One region of the Mesorhizobium sp. WSM4844 genome, then DNA from elsewhere that is predicted to be linked to it. Evidence: riboswitches for the same ligand, from Rfam matches in the RefSeq annotation. Region 1 holds a riboswitch; the other holds the start of a gene.

Region 1 (4,735 bases):
CGGCACCGGGCCGGCATCCGCGCAGGAAAAACTCACCGTCTATACCTATGAGAGCTTCACCGCCGAATGGGGTCCAGGCCCGGCGGTCAAGAAGGCGTTCGAGGCCGAATGCGGCTGTATTCTCGAATTCGTCGCGGTCGCCGACGGCGTCGCCCTGCTCAACCGCGTCAGGCTGGAAGGGGCCGCGACCAAGGCCGACATCGTGCTCGGCCTCGACACCAATCTGACAGCGGAAGCCAAGGCCACCGGCCTGTTTTCGCCGCATGGTGCCGTCATCGACGTCAAGGTGCCGGGCGGCTGGAGCGACGATATTTTCGTGCCGTTCGACTATGGTTATTTCGCCGTCGTCTACGACACCGAAAAGCTGAAGACGCCGCCGAAGAGCCTGAAGGAATTGGTCGAGGGCAATGCCGATGAAAAGATCGTCATTCAGGATCCGCGCACCTCGACGCCCGGTCTCGGCCTGCTGTTGTGGGTGAAGTCGGTTTATGGCGACAAGGCGCCCGAAGCCTGGGCCAAGCTTAAGGCAAAGGTGCTCACCGTGACGCCGGGCTGGAGCGAGGCCTACGGCCTGTTCACCAAGGGCGAGGCGCCGATGGTGCTGTCCTATACCACGTCGCCGGCCTATCACATGGTCGCCGAAAACACCCAACGCTATCAGGCAGCGTCCTTCGACGAGGGCGCGTATCTGCAGATCGAGGTTGCCGGCATCACCAAATCAGGTGCGAAGAACCCGTTGGCGAAACAGTTCCTGACTTTCATGACCGGGCCGAAATTCCAGGATGTCATTCCCGAGACCAACTGGATGTTCCCTGCCGGCAAGACCGAGAAGCCGCTCAATCCGGCTTTCGACAAGCTCGTCAAGCCGACCAAGACGTTGCTGTTAAGCCCCGAAGAGGTCGCCGCCAACCGCAAGGCCTGGGTCGACGAGTGGCTGTCGGTGATGAGCAAGTAGGACTTAGATTTCTGCATGGTGTTCGCTCCACGCCACCCCCCTCTGGCCTGCCGGCCATCTCCCCCTCCAGGGGGGAGATCGGATGTCACTTCCGCTTTCGCCAATCGCAACAGTCGAAGGATTGAGGCGAGGGTGAAGCTTCCAATCTCCCCCCTTGTGGGGGAGATGGCCGGCAGGCCAGAGGGGGGTGGCGTGGAGCGAACACCATGCAGAAATCTAAGTCCTACTTGCTCATCACCGACAGCCACTCGTCGACCCAGGCCTTGCGGTTGGCGGCGACCTCTTCGGGGCTTAACAGCAACGTCTTGGTCGGCTTGACGAGCTTGTCGAAAGCCGGATTGAGCGGCTTCTCGGTCTTGCCGGCAGGGAACATCCAGTTGGTCTCGGGAATGACATCCTGGAATTTCGGCCCGGTCATGAAAGTCAGGAACTGTTTCGCCAACGGGTTCTTCGCACCTGATTTGGTGATGCCGGCAACCTCGATCTGCAGATACGCGCCCTCGTCGAAGGACGCTGCCTGATAGCGTTGGGTGTTTTCGGCGACCATGTGATAGGCCGGCGACGTGGTATAGGACAGCACCATCGGCGCCTCGCCCTTGGTGAACAGGCCGTAGGCCTCGCTCCAGCCCGGCGTCACGGTGAGCACCTTTGCCTTAAGCTTGGCCCAGGCTTCGGGCGCCTTGTCGCCATAAACCGACTTCACCCACAACAGCAGGCCGAGACCGGGCGTCGAGGTGCGCGGATCCTGAATGACGATCTTTTCATCGGCATTGCCCTCGACCAATTCCTTCAGGCTCTTCGGCGGCGTCTTCAGCTTTTCGGTGTCGTAGACGACGGCGAAATAACCATAGTCGAACGGCACGAAAATATCGTCGCTCCAGCCGCCCGGCACCTTGACGTCGATGACGGCACCATGCGGCGAAAACAGGCCGGTGGCCTTGGCTTCCGCTGTCAGATTGGTGTCGAGGCCGAGCACGATGTCGGCCTTGGTCGCGGCCCCTTCCAGCCTGACGCGGTTGAGCAGGGCGACGCCGTCGGCGACCGCGACGAATTCGAGAATACAGCCGCATTCGGCCTCGAACGCCTTCTTGACCGCCGGGCCTGGACCCCATTCGGCGGTGAAGCTCTCATAGGTATAGACGGTGAGTTTTTCCTGCGCGGATGCCGGCCCGGTGCCGGCGAGAACGGTCGCCGCGAGCAGCACTGCCGAAACAAGTGTGTATAAAAACGTGCGCATCGGCGCCTCCTTCGTTGGCGTTGAAGGGAATTGAGGCGTCGGGTTGTCCGAAACGTCTAATCCCTCCGCCGGTACAAACCGGATCAGGTTCAGCGGGTTGGCAGGTTGCCTCTCAGCCGGTCCGCGAAGATCGCGTCCAGCACCCCGTTAGAGCGCTTCGACACATAGGCCCGGCCCATCTGCGGCGCAAGCGGAAGTTTGCCGGGCATCCAGACCGCGGCCTTCCGTTTCGCAAGCAGGGCTGGTAAGGGCCACGCATATGAGCAAATTCACCATCCTGCTTGGCGGCGACCTTATCCGCACGCCGCTGCTCGACCGCCAGGTCGAAGGCACTCGTGTCATCGCCGCCGACGCCGGCATCAGCCATGCCCGGACTCTGCGCCTGACGCCGGAACTCTGGGTCGGCGACTTCGATTCGGTGCCGGCGAATTTGCCGGACGAGCTCGCCGCCGTGCCGCGCCAGGTGTTTCCGGCAGAAAAGGACAAGACCGACGGCGAACTGGCTATCGCCGCCGCGCTCGAACGCGGCGCGACCAGCCTCGTGCTCGCCGGCGCGTTCGGCGGCAAGCGCACCGACCACGCCTTCCTGCACCTGGCGCTCGGCGTCCGGCTGGCCGAGGCAGGGACAGAGGTGCTTTTGACCAGTGGCGCACAAGAAGGCGTGCCCTTGCTTCCCGGAAAGGCCGGCTTCGACTACGCCGACGGCACGCTGTTTTCGATTCTCGGCTTCTCCGACCTTGCCGGTCTGACCGTGACCGGCGCCAAATGGCCGCTGAATCATGTCGAGGTGGCGTTCGGCTCGTCGCTGACCATTTCCAACGAGGTCAAGGGCCGGCTCGAAGTCGCGCTGGGCAGCGGCCGCGCGCTGTTGCTCGCCCATCCATTCCCCCTACCTGAAAGCTGACATGGCGCCGCCGCTTCTCAATCTCGACGGGATAAAACTGACCTTCGGTGGCACGCCGCTGCTCGACGGGACGGAACTGACGGCGTCGGCGGGCGACAAGATCGCTCTGGTCGGCCGCAACGGCTCGGGCAAGTCGACGTTGCTGAAGATCGCTGCGGGATTGATCGAGCCGCAGGATGGCGAGGTGTTCCGCCAGCCTTCGGCAACAGTGCGCTACCTGCCGCAAATGCCCGACATGGATGGTTTCGCCAGCGTCCGCGCCTATGTCGAGGCGGGGCTCGGACCCGCCGACGATCCCTACCGCGCCACCTATCTGATGGAGCATCTCGGCCTGTCCGGCGAGGAACGGCCGAACGATCTTTCCGGCGGCGAAGCCCGCCGTGCTGCCCTGGCCCGCGTCATGGCGCCGGAGCCCGACATTCTCCTCCTCGATGAGCCGACCAACCATCTCGACCTGTCGGTCATCGAATGGCTGGAGGAGGAGCTTGCCCGCACCTCTTCGGCGCTGATCGTCATCTCGCACGACCGCCGCTTCCTCGAGCGCGTGTCGCGCGCCACCGTCTGGCTCGATCGTGGCCAGACCCGCAGGCTGGACAAGGGTTTTGGTCATTTCGAGGAATGGCGCGACACCGTGCTGGAAGAAGAAGAGCGCGAGCAGCACAAGCTTGGCCGCCAGATCGTGCGCGAGGAGCACTGGCTGCGCTATGGCGTGACGGCAAGGCGCAAGCGCAACATGCGCCGGCTCGGCGAACTACAGACCATGCGCCAGCGCTTTCGCGGCCATCGCGGCGCCGAGGGTGCGGCGACCATGGTGGCCAGCGACGCCGCCGAATCCGGCAAGCTGGTGATCGAGGCCAGGAACATCGAGAAGAGCTTTGGCGACCTCACCGTGGTCAGGGGTTTCTCGACCCGCATCCAGCGCGGTGACCGCGTCGGCCTGGTCGGCCCGAACGGCGCCGGAAAGACGACGCTGCTGAAGATGCTGACCGGCGAATTGAAGCCGGACTCAGGCACGGTGCGACTCGGCACCAATCTGGAGATCGCCACGCTCGACCAGAAACGCGAGGCGGTCGACCCGCAAGAGACGCTGGCGCAATATCTCACCGACGGCCGCGGCGAGAACCTTGTCATCAACGGCGAGCAGCGCCACGTCGTCTCCTACATGAAGGACTTCCTGTTCAAGCCGGAACAGGCGCGCACGCCGGTGCGCGAGCTTTCGGGCGGCGAGCGGGCGCGGCTGCTGCTCGCCCGCGTGCTGGCGCGGCCGGCAAATCTTTTGGTGCTCGACGAGCCGACCAACGATCTCGACATGGAGACGCTGGAACTGCTGCAGGAACTGGTCGCCGGTTTTCCCGGCACCGTCATCCTGGTCAGCCACGACCGCGATTTCCTCGACCGCACGGTGACCAGCCTGATCGCGCCGGAAGGCGGCGGCCGCTGGATCGAGTATGCCGGCGGCTATTCCGACATGCTGGCGCAGCGCGGCGGCACCAGGCTGGACGACCGCAAGGCACGGCCGAAGGCCGAGACGAGTGAAGTGGCGGCGGCAGCCAGGACAGAGGCAACTGCGCCGAAGGGCCCGGCGAAAAAACTGTCGTTCAAGCAGAAATTCGCGCTGGAATCGCTGCCCAAGAAGATC
Region 2 (5,911 bases), on a different contig from region 1:
CCTGCTCTACGCGGTTCTCGATCCGCGCATCCGGTACTGAGCCATGACGATCATCACCCCCGACATCAAGCCGGCGGCCGTTCCAGGCAGCGGTCGCGTGCTTTTCGCCTATTTGAAGCGCGACAGGCTTGCGCTCGCCGCTGCTATTTTCCTGGCGATCGTCGTCATCGCGGCGGTCCTTGGTCCGTGGCTGGTGGGCGACGCCGCTTCGCGGCTGGGGCTGCGCCAGCGCAACCTCGCCCCGTTCTCGCTGGCCAGCGGTTGGATCTATGTCCTGGGCGCCGACACCCTCGGCCGGCCGATCCTGGCCAGGCTGATTGTCGGCGCACAGAACACGTTCGGCATTGCCGCGGCGGCGGTGTTCGCGTCGATGCTGGTCGGTGGAACACTGGGCCTGATAGCGGGCTATTCGGAGCGCTGGTACAGCCATCTCATCCTGCGTCTGGCCGATGTCGTCATGAGCTTTCCCTCGCTGCTGCTGGCGCTCATCGTGCTCTACACGCTGGGTCCGAGCATCACCAACCTGGTGATCGTTCTCGCCGTCACGCGCATGCCGATCTACCTCAGAACGGCGCGCGCGGAAGTGCTGGAGCTGCGCGAGCGCATGTTCGTCAGCGCCGCGCGAGCCATGGGCGCGAAGCCGGCCCGGATCATCATCCGGCACATCGCCCCCCTGGTCCTGCCGACATTGGTGACGATTTCAGCCATTGATTTCGCGACCGTCATTTTGTCGGAATCGGCGCTGAGTTTCCTTGGCCTCGGCATTCAGCCACCGGACTTCACGTGGGGTGCGATGGTGGCAAACGGCCGCGGTTATCTCGCCACCGCCTGGTGGATCGCATTCTGGCCGGGCCTTGCAATCATGCTGACGACGCTGTCGCTCAACATCCTCTCGAACTGGGCGCGCACCGTTGCCGATCCGCAGCAACGCTGGCGCCTTCAGACATTGCGAAAAGCTGCCCGATGAGCAACGCGACCATTCTCAAGGTCGAGGGTCTGACCGTCGATTTTCTTTCGGACGATCAGCCGGTACGCGCCGTCGACGATGTCTCTTTCCACGTCAGCCGTGGCGAGACACTGGTGATCCTCGGCGAAAGCGGTTCGGGTAAGAGCGTCAGCACCAGCACGGTGATGGATCTCGTCGACTGTCCGCCAGGCGACATCGTGGCCGGCTCCTGCCTCTTCGACGGCGTCGAACTGTCAGGCCTCGGCGCCGAGGCGCGCCGAAGCATCAACGGCCGCAGGATTGCGATGATCTTTCAGGATCCGCTCGCCTATCTGAACCCGGTCTACACGGTGGGGCGCCAGATCGAGGAGGTCTATGAGAGCCACGGCGCAGAGAGCGGCAAGGGCGCACGCGCCAAGACGATAGAACTGCTTCGGCGGGTCGGCATTCCGGAGCCGCAAAACCGCGTCGACTTCTATCCGCATCAGTTCTCGGGCGGACAGCGCCAGCGCGTGATGATTGCCATGGCGATCGCGTTGAAACCGGACATCCTGATCGCCGATGAGCCGACGACCGCCCTGGACGTCAGCGTGCAAGCGCAGATCCTCGATCTGCTGCGCGATCTCCAGCGCGAAACCGGCATGGCGTTGATCATGATCACCCACGACCTCGAAGTCGCCGCGTCGATGGCGGACCGGATCATCGTCATGAACGGCGGCAAGGTCGTCGAGACAGGCATCGCCAGGGAGGTGTTCAGCAATCCGCAGCACCCCTATACGCGCCGCCTCATCGCCGCCCTGCCCCACGGCAACGCAGCGGAGGCGCCGAACAGGCGTTCGACGGCGATCGCCGGCGAGACGCTGCTCAAGGTGGAACATCTCACCAAGCACTATGAGCTTGCTTCCGGAGCTTTCAGCAGCAAGCGGACGTTCAAGGCGGTGGACGACATAAGCTTCGAGGTCAGGAGAGGAGAAACGCTCGGCATCGTCGGCGAGTCCGGGTCCGGCAAATCGAGCGTCGCGCGCATGCTGTTGGGGCTGAACGCGCCAAGCGCCGGCAAGGCGGTCTTTGCCGGTGAGAACATCTTCGACATGAATGGGAAGCGCCTCATGGCGTTTCGGCGCAAGGTCCAGATGGTCTTCCAGGATCCGTACGGATCGATGAATCCGCGCATGCGCGTTTATTCGATCATTTCCGAACCCTGGGTGATCCACCGCGATATCCTGCCGAAGGACAGGTGGAAGGCTCGCGTGGCAGAGCTGCTGGAATTGGTGGGGCTGTTGCCGGAGCACGCCGAGCGCTACCCGCACCAGTTTTCCGGCGGCCAGCGACAGCGCATCGCCATTGCGCGCGCACTTGCCAGCGAGCCGGAACTGATCGTCTGCGACGAGGCGGTTTCGGCGCTCGACGTCTCTATCCAGGCGCAGGTGATCGACCTTTTGGCCGACCTCAGGACGAGGCTCGGCCTCTCCTATATTTTCATCACCCACGATCTGCCGATCGTGCGCCATTTTGCCGACCGGATCATGGTCATGAAAGACGGACGGATTGTCGAGGAAGGCCAAACCGCGGCGCTGTTCGGGGCGCCTCGCCACGACTATACGCAAAGCCTGCTGCAGGCTGTGCCGCAGCCCAAATGGCTTACGCAGGCTCAATAGTTCCTGGATATCGGCCTCGATTGTCCGCGCGCGCCCAGCTAGCGTTGCCGACTGATGGGCCGAATGCGCTTGACAAAATGGCGATCGCCCGCTCAATTTGACCCATTCACCAGGGGGGTCCCGGCAAGGGGCTGAGATACTGCTGGCTTTCGCGGCGCAGTGACCCGTTGAACCTGATCCAGTTCATACTGGCGTAGGGACGGTGCAAGCGCTTTGCGGGAGTCCATGCCCGAAAACCTGTAAGCAGGCAGACCAAAGCGTCTTTTCATCCTTCCGGCACAGAACTGGGTCTCCAATGCATGAGCAAAGGAGCCTCAAAATGAATGCCATTTCTCCAGCCGTCTCAACGGGACCGCTGCCTGCCTCACGGAAAATCCACAAGTCCGGCGTCCTCTATCCGCACATCAAAGTGCCGATGCGGGAAATCGCCGTCCATCCGACGGCAGGCGAACCGCCTGTCACCGTTTACGATCCGTCCGGCCCCTATACGGACCCGACTGTCGAAACCAGCATCGAAAAGGGCCTCGCCAGGTTTCGCCATGAGTGGGTTACGGCACGCGGCGACGTCGAATTCCACGATGGCCGCAGTGTCAGGCCGGAGGACAACGGCTTTGCGTCAGGTGAGCGCCTGACCCCGGAATTTCCCGTGCGCCACCGGCCGCTAAAGGCAAAAACGGGCAAAGCGGTGACGCAGCTTGCCTATGCGCGCGCCGGGATCATCACCCCCGAAATGGAGTTCGTCGCCATTCGCGAGAATCTCGGCCGCGAGAGCTTACGCGGCGGGATACAGCGCGACGGCAACTCTTTCGGCGCGGCGATCCCGGACTTCGTCACGCCGGAATTCGTGCGCGACGAGATAGCGCGCGGACGGGCTATCATTCCCTCCAACATCAACCACCCGGAGAGCGAGCCGATGATCATCGGCCGCAATTTCCTGGTCAAGATCAATGCCAATATCGGCAATTCAGCCGTCACCTCGTCGATGGCCGAAGAAGTCGAAAAAATGGTCTGGGCGATCCGCTGGGGAGCCGACACCGTCATGGACCTGTCGACCGGTCGCAACATCCACAACATCCGCGAATGGATCGTCCGCAATTCGCCTGTGCCGATCGGAACCGTGCCGCTCTACCAGGCGCTTGAGAAGGTCGGAGGGATCGCCGAGGACCTGACCTGGGAAATCTACCGCGATACGCTGATCGAACAGGCCGAACAGGGCGTCGACTATTTCACCATCCATGCCGGTGTGCGGCTGCACTACATCCCGCTGACGGTCGACCGGGTCACCGGCATCGTGTCGCGCGGCGGCTCCATCATGGCCAAGTGGTGCCTGCATCATCACCGCGAAAGCTTCCTCTACGAGCATTTCGAGGAAATCTGCGACATCTGCCGCGCTTACGACGTGTCGTTCTCGCTCGGCGACGGCCTTCGTCCCGGCTCGATCGCCGACGCCAACGACGCGGCGCAGTTCGCCGAACTGGAAACGCTCGGCGAGTTGACAAAGGTCGCCTGGGCCAAGGATTGCCAGGTCATGATCGAGGGGCCGGGCCATGTTCCGATGCACAAGATCAAGGAGAACATGGACAGGCAGCTCGAAGTCTGCGGCGAGGCGCCCTTCTACACGCTTGGGCCGCTGACCACCGACATCGCACCCGGCTACGACCACATCACCTCAGGCATCGGCGCGGCGATGATCGGCTGGTACGGCACGGCGATGCTCTGCTATGTCACGCCCAAGGAACATCTCGGTCTCCCGGACCGCAACGACGTCAAGACGGGCGTCATCACCTACAAGATAGCCGCGCACGCCGCCGACCTCGCCAAGGGACATCCGACGGCGAAGGTCAGGGATGACGCCCTTTCCCGCGCACGCTTCGAGTTTCGTTGGGAAGACCAGTTCAACCTGTCGCTCGACCCCGAAACTGCGCGCTCCTTCCACGACGAGACCTTGCCGAAGGAGGCGCACAAGCTGGCGCATTTCTGCTCGATGTGCGGGCCGAAATTCTGCTCGATGCGCATCTCCCACGACATTCGGGCCGAGGCACAGAAAGAGGGCATGGCGGCGATGGCCGCGAAGTACCGCGAGGGCGGCAATCTTTACATGCCAGTGGACGGCGAACCGCCCATGCCGAAGATGCCGGAGCCGTCATGAGGCTGCTGGTCAAAGGGGCCGGCGTCGCCGGCCTCACCACCGCCTTCGAACTCGCCGCCCGCGGTGCTGCGGTAACCATTGCCGAGACCCGGCATGGCCTTGGCGGCAACGCATCATGGATGGCCGGCGGCATGCTGGCGCCCTGGTGCGAGCGCGAAAGCGCCGAGCAGCCGGTGCTGGATCTCGGACGCGACGCCGCCGACTGGTGGGATGCGGTCCTGCCGGGTCATGTCACGCGGGCCGGAACGCTCGTTTTGGCAATGCCGCGGGATGCGGGCGAACTCGACCGGTTTGCAAGCCGCACGTCGGGACATCGGCGGGTCGACGAAGACGAAATCGCGCTCCTGGAACCCGATCTCGCCGGCCGCTTCCGTCGCGGGCTGTTCTTCCCGGGCGAAGCCCATCTCGACCCACGCCGTGCAATGGCGGCGCTGCATGAAAAACTCGCCGGAAGCGGCGTCGAGTTCTGCTTCGGAGTGGACGCCCGGCACATGACGGGATTCGACCGCGAGATCCACTGCATGGGAATGGCGTCCAGCGATGAAAGGCTTCGCGGCGTTCGCGGCGAGATGCTGATCCTGCGTACACCGGACATCTCGCTGTCGCGCCCGGTCAGGCTGCTGCACCCGCGTTTGCCGCTCTATCTGGCGCCGCGCGCCGACCACCATTTCATGGCGGGTGCAACGATGGTCGAGAGTCTGTCCACGGAGCCGGTCACGGTGCGGGCGATAATGGAACTCCTGAACGCCGCCTATTCGGTTCATCCCGCCTTCGGCGAGGCCGCGATCGTTGAGACGGGCGTCGGCATTCGCCCGGCGTTTTCCGACAACCTGCCGCGCGTCGAAGCGCATGGCAGGACCGTCGCGATCAACGGGCTCTACCGCCATGGTTTCCTTCTGGCCCCCGCCATGGCGCGCCGGGCGGCCGACCTTGTTTTCGATTCTGACAAACCGGTGGAACTTGCTGATGAAACTGACGGTCAACGGCGAAGCGCATGAGATCACCGCCGCCACCCTGGCGGAGCTTCTCGCGGCGCTCGACTACGAAGGCAACTGGCTTGCAACGGCCGTGAACAGCGAGCTTGTGCACGCGACTGAGCGGGCGCTGTTCCAGCTGAAGGACGGCGACCGGATCGAAATCCTCTCACCCATGCAAGGA

The links. Region 1 has a riboswitch for thiamine pyrophosphate ahead of thiB (thiamine ABC transporter substrate binding subunit). Riboswitches for the same ligand answer to the same signal wherever they lie in the genome.
Region 2: linked by a shared signal. The riboswitch ahead of thiC (phosphomethylpyrimidine synthase ThiC) and the one ahead of thiB (thiamine ABC transporter substrate binding subunit) in region 1 are both predicted to bind thiamine pyrophosphate.

Annotation. Positions count from the first base shown of each region.
Region 1 is NZ_JBVVQB010000002.1:1,570-6,304, reverse strand. Features, by position in the region: gene thiB (thiamine ABC transporter substrate binding subunit) at 1-955, shown strand, start outside; gene thiB (thiamine ABC transporter substrate binding subunit) at 1,179-2,192, opposite strand; TPP riboswitch at 2,236-2,349, opposite strand; gene AC0L2A_RS02155 (thiamine diphosphokinase) at 2,452-3,096, shown strand; gene AC0L2A_RS02150 (ABC-F family ATP-binding cassette domain-containing protein) at 3,098-4,735, shown strand, end outside.
Region 2 is NZ_JBVVQB010000007.1:71,196-77,106, reverse strand. Features, by position in the region: gene AC0L2A_RS08740 (ABC transporter permease) at 1-40, shown strand, start outside; gene AC0L2A_RS08735 (ABC transporter permease) at 44-967, shown strand; gene AC0L2A_RS08730 (ABC transporter ATP-binding protein) at 964-2,604, shown strand; TPP riboswitch at 2,706-2,822, shown strand; gene thiC (phosphomethylpyrimidine synthase ThiC) at 2,924-4,753, shown strand; gene thiO (glycine oxidase ThiO) at 4,750-5,751, shown strand; gene thiS (sulfur carrier protein ThiS) at 5,720-5,911, shown strand, end outside.